2 regions of the Winslowiella toletana genome follow, and region 2 is predicted to be linked to the other one. Evidence: predicted binding sites of a transcription regulator. Region 2 holds the regulator's gene; the other holds the start of a gene.
What was found. The regulator PurR, encoded in region 2, represses purine synthesis genes. The targets are predictions, from matches to a motif close to CANGCAAACGTTTGCNTG.
Positions count from the first base shown of each region.

Region 1: the regulator PurR is predicted to act here: its motif matches at 2,142-2,159, upstream of purH (bifunctional phosphoribosylaminoimidazolecarboxamide formyltransferase/IMP cyclohydrolase).

Region 1 covers NZ_CP134152.1:4,597,904-4,603,099, forward strand. Annotated here, with positions in the region: tRNA gene RIN69_RS20870 (tRNA-Glu) at 1-47, opposite strand, end outside; rRNA gene RIN69_RS20875 (16S ribosomal RNA) at 136-1,678, opposite strand; gene purH (bifunctional phosphoribosylaminoimidazolecarboxamide formyltransferase/IMP cyclohydrolase) at 2,312-3,901, shown strand; gene purD (phosphoribosylamine--glycine ligase) at 3,923-5,196, shown strand, end outside.
Region 2 covers NZ_CP134152.1:2,273,079-2,278,274, forward strand. Annotated here, with positions in the region: gene punC (purine nucleoside transporter PunC) at 1-505, opposite strand, end outside; gene punR (DNA-binding transcriptional activator PunR) at 624-1,532, shown strand; gene purR (HTH-type transcriptional repressor PurR) at 1,564-2,589, opposite strand; gene cydH (cytochrome bd-I oxidase subunit CydH) at 2,873-2,962, shown strand; gene ybiO (mechanosensitive channel protein) at 3,156-5,196, shown strand, end outside.

The sequences.
Region 1 (5,196 bases), 2.3 Mb from region 2:
GTTGCCGCCGTGAAAGGGCGGAGTCCTAACCGCTAGACGAAGGGGACACGGGGTGTCGCGACTTCGCAGGCGCCTTGCTCATTACTTTTTCATCAGACAATCTGTGTGGGCACTACGCGGGTATCTTCACATAGGTAAGGAGGTGATCCAACCGCAGGTTCCCCTACGGTTACCTTGTTACGACTTCACCCCAGTCATGAATCACAAAGTGGTAAGCGCCCTCCCGAAGGTTAAGCTACCTACTTCTTTTGCAACCCACTCCCATGGTGTGACGGGCGGTGTGTACAAGGCCCGGGAACGTATTCACCGTAGCATTCTGATCTACGATTACTAGCGATTCCGACTTCACGGAGTCGAGTTGCAGACTCCGATCCGGACTACGACGCACTTTATGAGGTCCGCTTGCTCTCGCGAGGTCGCTTCTCTTTGTATGCGCCATTGTAGCACGTGTGTAGCCCTGGCCGTAAGGGCCATGATGACTTGACGTCATCCCCACCTTCCTCCGGTTTATCACCGGCAGTCTCCTTTGAGTTCCCGACATGACTCGCTGGCAACAAAGGATAAGGGTTGCGCTCGTTGCGGGACTTAACCCAACATTTCACAACACGAGCTGACGACAGCCATGCAGCACCTGTCTCACGGTTCCCGAAGGCACTAAGGCATCTCTGCCGAATTCCGTGGATGTCAAGGCCAGGTAAGGTTCTTCGCGTTGCATCGAATTAAACCACATGCTCCACCGCTTGTGCGGGCCCCCGTCAATTCATTTGAGTTTTAACCTTGCGGCCGTACTCCCCAGGCGGTCGACTTAACGCGTTAGCTCCGGAAGCCACGCCTCAAGGGCACAACCTCCAAGTCGACATCGTTTACGGCGTGGACTACCAGGGTATCTAATCCTGTTTGCTCCCCACGCTTTCGCACCTGAGCGTCAGTCTTCGTCCAGGGGGCCGCCTTCGCCACCGGTATTCCTCCAGATCTCTACGCATTTCACCGCTACACCTGGAATTCTACCCCCCTCTACGAGACTCAAGCTTGCCAGTTTCAAATGCAGTTCCCAGGTTGAGCCCGGGGATTTCACATCTGACTTAACAAACCGCCTGCGTGCGCTTTACGCCCAGTAATTCCGATTAACGCTTGCACCCTCCGTATTACCGCGGCTGCTGGCACGGAGTTAGCCGGTGCTTCTTCTGCGGGTAACGTCAATGACGAAGGTTATTAACCCTCATCCCTTCCTCCCCGCTGAAAGTACTTTACAACCCGAAGGCCTTCTTCATACACGCGGCATGGCTGCATCAGGCTTGCGCCCATTGTGCAATATTCCCCACTGCTGCCTCCCGTAGGAGTCTGGACCGTGTCTCAGTTCCAGTGTGGCTGGTCATCCTCTCAGACCAGCTAGGGATCGTCGCCTAGGTGAGCCGTTACCCCACCTACTAGCTAATCCCATCTGGGTTCATCCGATGGTGTGAGGCCCGAAGGTCCCCCACTTTGGTCTTGCGACGTTATGCGGTATTAGCTACCGTTTCCAGTAGTTATCCCCCTCCATCGGGCAGATCCCCAGACATTACTCACCCGTCCGCCACTCGTCACCCGGGGAGCAAGCTCCCCTGTGCTACCGTTCGACTTGCATGTGTTAGGCCTGCCGCCAGCGTTCAATCTGAGCCATGATCAAACTCTTCAATTAAAAAGCTTGATGCTCAAAGAATTAAAACTGTTATTCGTAATGAATATAGTAGTCACTCTTGAGACTTGATATTTCAAATTTTTTCCATCCGAGGATGGTTTGCGATATCAACCCTGCGAGTGCCCACACAGATTGTCTGATAAATTGTTAAAGAGCAGTGCAATCAGCGATTTGGCTTGCTGTTGCGAGGTGGCGTATATTACGCTTTCCTCCTTCAGAGTCAACCTCTTTTTCAGAAGTTTTTCTCCGGCGGTTCAGAACTTCCTGAACCTCTCAACACCGTGGCTGGTAAGCCGTTGTTCCGTGTCGATGGAGGCGCATTATAGGGAGTTCTCCGCAGGCCGCAACAGGTAAATTGCGATAAATTAACTGTTTGCTGCAATCCCCAGCAAAAGGCCACCTTATACGTGGTTATGCACAAACTTATCCACATTCATTATCGGGCGGAAATTTTGACGAGCATCACGCAAACGTTTTCGCTACAATGCCGGGCGACGTAACGGGCTCTCCTTTTGGGGCGTTACCTGAAACTTATCTTCTCTCCCTCTATATATAGAGAGAAAGCTAAGCTTGATGTAACGCTGTTTCATTACCCCAAGTCATTGCGAACCAAAGCCAAGGGATATAACCACCATGCAACAACCTCGTCCTCTACGCCGCGCGCTGCTCAGCGTGTCTGATAAAGCCGGTATCCTTGAATTTGCCCAGGCGCTCTCCAGCCGTGGTGTTGAACTACTCTCCACCGGAGGCACTGCTCGCCTGTTGGCTGATGCGGACCTGCCAGTGACCGAAGTATCGGATTACACCGGTTTCCCTGAAATGATGGATGGACGCGTCAAAACGCTGCACCCGAAAGTACACGGTGGCATTCTCGGTCGCCGCGGTCAGGATGATGCGATTATGGCGCAGCATGACATCTCCCCTATCGACATGGTGGTCGTCAATCTTTATCCGTTTGCTGAAACCGTGGCCCGCGAAGGTTGTTCACTGGAAGATGCGGTAGAGAATATCGATATCGGCGGCCCGACGATGGTGCGCTCCGCCGCCAAGAACCATAAAGATGTGGCGATCGTTGTAAACAGCAGTGACTACAGCGCGATCGTTGCCGAGCTGGATGCCAACGAAAACTCCCTGACGCTGGAAACGCGCTTCGACCTGGCAATCAAAGCCTTCGAACACACAGCCGCCTATGACAGCATGATCGCCAACTACTTCGGTAGCCTGGTACCGGCTTATCACGGCGAGTCCCGTGAGCCAGCTGGCCGCTTCCCGCGTACGTTAAACCTGAACTTCATTAAGAAGCAGGATATGCGTTACGGTGAAAACAGCCACCAGGATGCTGCCTTCTATATAGAAGAGAAGATCGCTGAAGCTTCGGTAGCCACTGCACAGCAGTTACAGGGCAAAGCGCTCTCTTATAACAACATCGCTGATACCGATGCCGCACTGGAATGCGTTAAAGAATTTAGCGAGCCGGCCTGCGTGATCGTCAAGCATGCTAACCCGTGCGGTGTGGCGGTGGGTGATGCGATCCTCGATGCTTACGAGCGTGCTTACAAAACCGACCCGACTTCAGCATTCGGCGGCATTATTGCTTTTAACCGCGAACTGGACGAAGCGACCGCGCAGGCGATCATCAGCCGCCAGTTTGTTGAAGTGATTATTGCTCCTTCCGCCAGCGAAGCCGCGCTGAAAATCACCGCAGCTAAACAGAATGTACGCGTGCTGACCTGCGGCCAGTGGCAGCAGCGTCAAAAAGGGCTGGATTTCAAACGCGTTAATGGTGGCTTACTGGTGCAGGACCGCGATCTCGGAATGGTCGATGAGAGCCAGCTGCGCGTAGTCAGCCAGCGTCAGCCAAGCGAACATGAGCTGCGTGATGCGCTGTTCTGCTGGAAAGTTGCGAAATTCGTTAAGTCCAACGCCATCGTGTATGCCAGCAACAATATGACCATTGGCATTGGTGCTGGCCAGATGAGCCGCGTCTACTCAGCGAAAATTGCCGGTATTAAAGCCGCAGACGAAGGTCTGGAAGTGAAAGGCTGCGCGATGGCTTCCGACGCCTTCTTCCCGTTCCGCGATGGTATTGACGCTGCCGCCGCCGTTGGCGTTAGCTGTGTTATTCAGCCGGGCGGTTCGATTCGTGATGACGAAGTGATTGCCGCAGCCAACGAGCATGGTATTGCGATGATCTTTACCGACATGCGCCATTTCCGCCATTAATCGTCCTCTGGAGAATTTGTGATGAAAATTTTAGTTATCGGTAATGGCGGTCGTGAACACGCACTGGCCTGGAAAGCAGCCCAGTCTCCTTTGGCCGAAACGGTATTTGTCGCGCCAGGCAATGCCGGCACGGCGCTGGAACCCGCGCTGCAAAACGTGGCTATCAGCGCGACGGATATTTCGGCGCTGCTGAATTTTGCTCAGAGAGAAAAAATCGATCTGACTATCGTTGGCCCGGAAGCGCCACTGGTTATCGGTGTGGTTGATGCATTCCGCGCCGCCGGTCTGAAGATTTTTGGCCCGACTCAGGCGGCAGCACAGCTGGAAGGCTCAAAAGCTTTCACCAAAGATTTCCTGGCACGTCACCAGATTCCTACCGCGGAATACCAGAATTTCACCGAAACAGAGCCAGCTCTGGCATACGTGCGCAGTAAAGGCGCGCCAATTGTAATTAAAGCTGACGGTCTGGCTGCCGGTAAAGGCGTGATTGTCGCGATGACGCTGCAGGAAGCGGAAGATGCCATTCAGGATATGCTGGCTGGTAATGCTTTTGGCGACGCTGGCCACCGCATCGTGGTGGAAGAGTTTCTTGATGGTGAAGAGGCCAGTTTTATTGTGATGGTCGACGGTGAAAATGTGTTGCCGATGGCTACCAGCCAGGATCACAAACGCGTCGGTGATGGCGATACCGGCCCTAACACCGGTGGAATGGGTGCCTACTCCCCGGCGCCGGTAGTGACGGATGAAATCCACCAGCGTGTAATGGACGAAGTGATCTGGCCAACCGTTCGCGGCATGGCAGCAGAAGGTAATACTTACACGGGTTTCCTGTATGCCGGCCTGATGATCGACAGCAACAATCAGCCGAAAGTGATCGAATTTAACTGTCGCTTTGGCGATCCGGAGACGCAACCGATCATGCTGCGTCTGCAATCGGATCTGGTTGATCTTTGCCTCGCGGCCTGCGACGGTAAATTAGATCAGAAAGATTCACAGTGGGATCCGCGCCCTTCACTGGGTGTGGTGCTGGCGGCAGGAGGTTATCCGGGCAACTACAATACCGGCGACCAGATCCACGGATTGCCACTGGAAGAAGTCGCTGACGGTAAAGTATTCCACGCCGGAACCACCATGCAGGACGATCTGGTGGTGACCAATGGTGGACGCGTATTATGCGTAACCGCGCTGGGTGATGATGTGGCTGCGGCACAACAGCGGGCTTATCAGCTGATGGAGCACATCTCGTGGGATGGCAGTTTTTGCCGTAAGGATATCGGTTACCGCGCGATTAATCG
Region 2 (5,196 bases):
TCAGCAGCAGGGCGACGAAAATCGAGCGCCAGTCAAAGTGGTTCAGCAGCCAGGCACCCAGCAGGGGGGCCAGCGCCGGTGACAGCGCAACCAGCGGCATAATGGTGGCAAAAACACGGTTGGCCTGTGCACCACGGTAGCGATCGACCACCAGTGCCTGCCAGCTTACGGTGGCAGAACAGACGCCAATCGCCTGCACAAATCGCAGTACCAGCAGCATGGTGGCATTTTCTACCCACAGAATGCCGGCGCAGCCGACAGCAAACATACTCAGGCCGATTAACAGTACCGGCTTACGCCCGATACGATCGGAGAGTGGCCCCCAGAGCAACTGGGCGCAGGCAAAACCGGCCAGGAAAATACTCAGGCTGGCGCTGATGGCGCCGGGATGGGTCTGCAGATCTTGCTGCATTGCGCCAAACGCCGGAAGATACATATCGGTAGCAAGGAAACCCAGCATGCTCAGTACCGCCAGGTAAATAATAAATCCTTTTGATTTAATCATCAGTTAACTCTTTATTTTAGTGCAGGTGATTTTAACGCTGCAGAGTGTAATCGCGTGCGTTGTCGCTTGTGAAACGCTAATATTTGCACATTGCGTTCAAAAATTTTGCAGGCAAGCTATGTGGTCGGAACATTCTCTTGAAGTCGTTGATGCAGTAGCGCGTACCGGCAGCTTTACTGCCGCCGCCGCCGAGCTGCATCGTGTGCCCTCGGCGGTAAGTTATACCGTGCGTCAGCTGGAGGAGTGGCTGGCGGTTCCGCTGTTTCAGCGGCGTCATCGCGATGTGGTATTAACCGATGCGGGGAAAGTATTTATACAGGAAGGGCGCACTGTTATCAAAAAAATGCTTGCCACGCGCCGTCAGTGTCAGCAGGTCGCTAACGGCTGGCGCGGACAGCTGAGCATTGCAGTGGATCTGATTGTTAAACCCCAGCGCACCCGCCAGCTGGTGCTCGATTTTTATCGCCATTTCCCGGATATGGAGCTGCTGGTCTGGCATGAAGTGTTTAATGGCGTCTGGGATGCGCTGGTTGACGGGCGAGTCGATGTCGCGATTGGCGCTACCCAGGCGATCCCGGTCGGTGGTCGCTTTGGTTTCCGTGATATGGGCGCACTTAACTGGCGCTGCGTGGTCAGAGCCGACCATCCGCTGGCGCAGCAAGTGGGAAGCATTGATGATGATACAATTCGCCAGTGGCCGTCGCTGGTGCTGGAAGACACCTCGCGCAGCCTGCCAAAACGCATTACCTGGACACTGGACAACCAGCGAAGGCTGGTGGCACCGGACTGGGAATCGGCGTTTGATTGCCTGCTGGCAGGGTTATGCGTGGGTATGGTTCCCGGGCATTTTGCTGCGCCGCTGATTGCTGAAGGTTCGCTGGCCGAATTAACGCTACCGGCCGAATTCCCCGACAGCCCGTGCTGCGTCAGCTGGGCTGAGCAGAGTGCTTCACCGGCGCTGAGCTGGTTGCTGGAGTATCTGGGTACACCGGAGACCATGAATCAGGAGTGGCTTCGCGAAGGATAAACTGACCGGCCAACGGGTGGCCGGTAGCGGATTAACGACGGTAGTCGCGGAACGGACCGTCAGCCACCGAGCGGCGCTCGATTAATGAAGGATGTACTTCAATCGTCTGCGGCTCTTCGCGTTTACTGGTGATGCGATCCAGCAGCATATCAAATGCGGTTTCGCCGAGGCGCTCTTTCGGCTGATGGACGGTAGTCAGCGCTGGCGTGAAATAGCGCGCGTTGCGCACATTGTCATAACCGATCACCGAAATATCCTGCGGCACCCGCAGGCCCATTTCATCTGCTGCACAAATGGCGCCCATCGCCATAATATCGCCGCCGCAGAATACCGCGGTTGGCCGCTGTTTCTGCGATAAAATCTGCTGCATCGCGCGATATCCGGATTCCGGCTCAAAGTCGCCTTGCACAACCCACTCATCGCGCACGGCAATATTGGCCTCGGCCAGCGCTTTGAGAAAACCGGCATGGCGCCCACCGCCGGTGTTTCGCTCAAGTTGACCCGGGATCGCACCAATATCACGGTGACCACGCTCAATCAGATAGCGTCCCACCAGGTAACCGCCTTCAAAAGCATTATCCAGCACGGTATCGGTGAAATCGCCGCGTGATTCGCCCCAGTCCATCACCACCATCGGAATGTTGCGATTGTCTTCCAGCATCTTCAGCAGCTCGTCAGGATATTCCGAGCACATCACCAGCAGACCATCGACGCGCTTTTGCGCCATCATCGACAGATAAGCCTGCTGTTTTTGGAGATCATTATGAGCATTGCCGAGGATCAAGGTATAGCCCTTGGCAAAACAGCGCGTTTCAACTGCTTCAATAATTTCAGCAAAATAGGGCGCTTCACTGGAAGTCGCCAGCAAACCAATCGATTTGGTATGGTTCACTTTCAGGCTGCGCGCAACGGCGCTGGGCGAATAGTGCAGCTCTTTGATGGCGGCCCAAACGGCTTCGCGGGTCTCTTCAGCCACGAAGCGGGTTTTATTGATGACATGAGAAACGGTGGTGGTAGAAACACCGGCGCGTTTCGCCACATCTTTAATTGTTGCCATTAAAATGGTACTCCTGCGCTTATCTTAAAGGATTGATAAGCATCATGTTAAACGTTTGCGTATGCTTCGCGTTTTCTGGCGCGATCGGTTTCATTGTTGCAATCTGAGTGACGTCGGGCAGGAGATTGACGTCAGGAAACACGGCAAGTGACGCGGTGTTGCAGTTGTTGCGCAACGGAAAAACAGAATTCTATCAAGGCTGTGAGCAGAAAACGAGATTTTTACCTGTTTATATGGGAAAATAGTGAGAGTTATTAATTGTAAGGTCTTTAAGGAGTGAAGTATGGACACCAATCTGAAGTTTTCTCTGCTGACCACCGTCGGCGCGCTGCTGGTAATTATTGCCTTCAGTTTCACCGCGGTAATGAATTGATAAACATCGGTTAATCTTCAGGATTAACCCTTTTAAAACGTCTGATGAATTCCCTCAGACGTTTTTTTTTGCGCAAATTGGCTATTTAATGGTCATGCGCACGCGGAGTTAAACAGCGCCTGCATGCTGCAATATGCTCAGTGGCGGGATTGTTATGCGCCGCTGACGGTCTGTTACTCACTTGATTGTGCTAATGAAATTATTCGAGAATACCATGTCATCAACTATCTGCTGTCGGGCGCCAGGGCGAGCGCACCCGTCGGGATTTTTTCCCTTCATCGCCGTATTATTGCTGCTGTTAATCAGCGTTATCTCACCGGTTGCTGTTGCGCAACCCGCGCCTGCTGCCGATACCGCGCAGCAAACTGAGCAGGATATTCCTTACGCCGCGCTGGCGGGCATCCTTAAAGATGAAAAGGCGCGTGATGCATTAATTGATCAGTTACAGCGCGCCGCGGAAGCGCAGTCTAAAACTCAGGCGGCGGATGCTGTGCCGCAAGTTGCCGCACCCAGCGGTGCGACCAGCTTAAGCGACAGCGTCAGCCAGTTTGCGCAACAGACGTTACAGGCGCTGAGTCAGCGGGTGAACGCCTTGCAGAAAGTGGTCGAATCCGGGCCGCAGCGCACGTTTGATCCCAGTGCATTTTTCCACGCCCTCGGCTATTTTTTGCTGATGGTGGTGGTGACTTTTGCCATATTCCATCTGATTCGCCGGCTGGTGGGCCCGCTGTACAATCGAATTGGCAGCTGGGGTCGTAACGCCAAGGATCACGGTGGACCGTGGTACAAATTACCGGCCGCCATTCTCGGCGCGTTTATCATCGATCTGTTAGTACTGATGCTGGTGCTGGCAGGTGGCAAACTGTTTTCTCACCAGTTCAACAACGGCAGTGCGGTGATCGCTCATCAACAGTCGCTGTTCCTCGGTGCTTTTGCGGTAATAGAGTTCTTTAAAGCGGTTCTGCGGCTGATTTTCGCGCCCGGTTTCGCTTATCTGCGCCCGTTCCCGTTCAGTGATGCCACCGCGCGCTACTGGAATCAGCGTCTTGCCTGGCTGAGTGGTTTAATCGGTTATGGCCTGATGGTGGTGGTGCCGGTGGTGGCGACGCAAATCAGTTATCAGGCAGCCGCGGCGGTCAATCTGGTTGTAATGCTGGCGCTGACGGTCTATGCACTGACTCTGATTATGCGTAACCGTAAATCGATCCATAACCAAATCGATTTGCTGGCAGAACGGTCAATGGCGTTTTTCAGTGTGATACTCCGCGGCTTTGGCCACATCTGGCACCTGCTGGCGATTGCCTATTTCCTGATGCTGTTTTTCCTCTCGCAGTTTGATTTCGGCAACAGCCTGAGCTTTATGATGGGTGCCACGGTGAAGAGCCTGCTGGTCATTGGGCTTGGCGCACTGCTGTCCGGTATGATGACGCGCTGGATCGCCCGGCGGATTTCACTGCCGGATCAAATGAATCTGCGTTATCCGATGCTGGAACGCCGTATCAACTCTTATATACCCAACGGGCTGAAAATTCTGCGCGTAATGGTGGTGCTGGCGGTATCACTGTTCCTGCTGGATGCCTGGCATCTGTTTAATTTGCAACAGTGGGCCAGCAGCGAGACCGGCGGTAAAGTTATCGGCGGCCTGTTACATATTCTGCTTATTCTGCTGATCGCCACCTTTAGCTGGACGATTCTGGCCAGTATTATTGAGCATCGCCTGGTACTGGAGATGAGTAACGGCACTCGTCCCAGCGCGCGCGAACGCACGCTGCTGACGCTGTTTCGCAACGTGCTGGCGATTGTTATCAGCACCATCACCATTATGATCGTGCTGTCGCAGGTAGGCATCAATATCGCGCCGCTGTTGGCCGGTGCCGGTGCGCTCGGACTGGCAATCAGTTTCGGTGCACAGACGTTAGTGAAAGATGTGATTACCGGCGTGTTTATCCAGTTCGAGAACGGCATGAACACCAGTGAATATGTCACGGTGGGTGGCATTACCGGCACCGTCGAGCGTATGACGATCCGTTCTGTTGGCCTGCGGGATGACTATGGTGTCTACCATATCGTGCCTTACTCTTCGATGACGACGCTGGCTAACTATGCGCGTGAATTCGGGGTGTATCGTGCTAATTACACCGTGAGTCGTGATGAAGATATCGATCATGTTAATCAGGTGCTGCATCAGGCAATTGAAGAGCTGAAGCAGGATGAGCAGGTGAAATTCTTCCTGA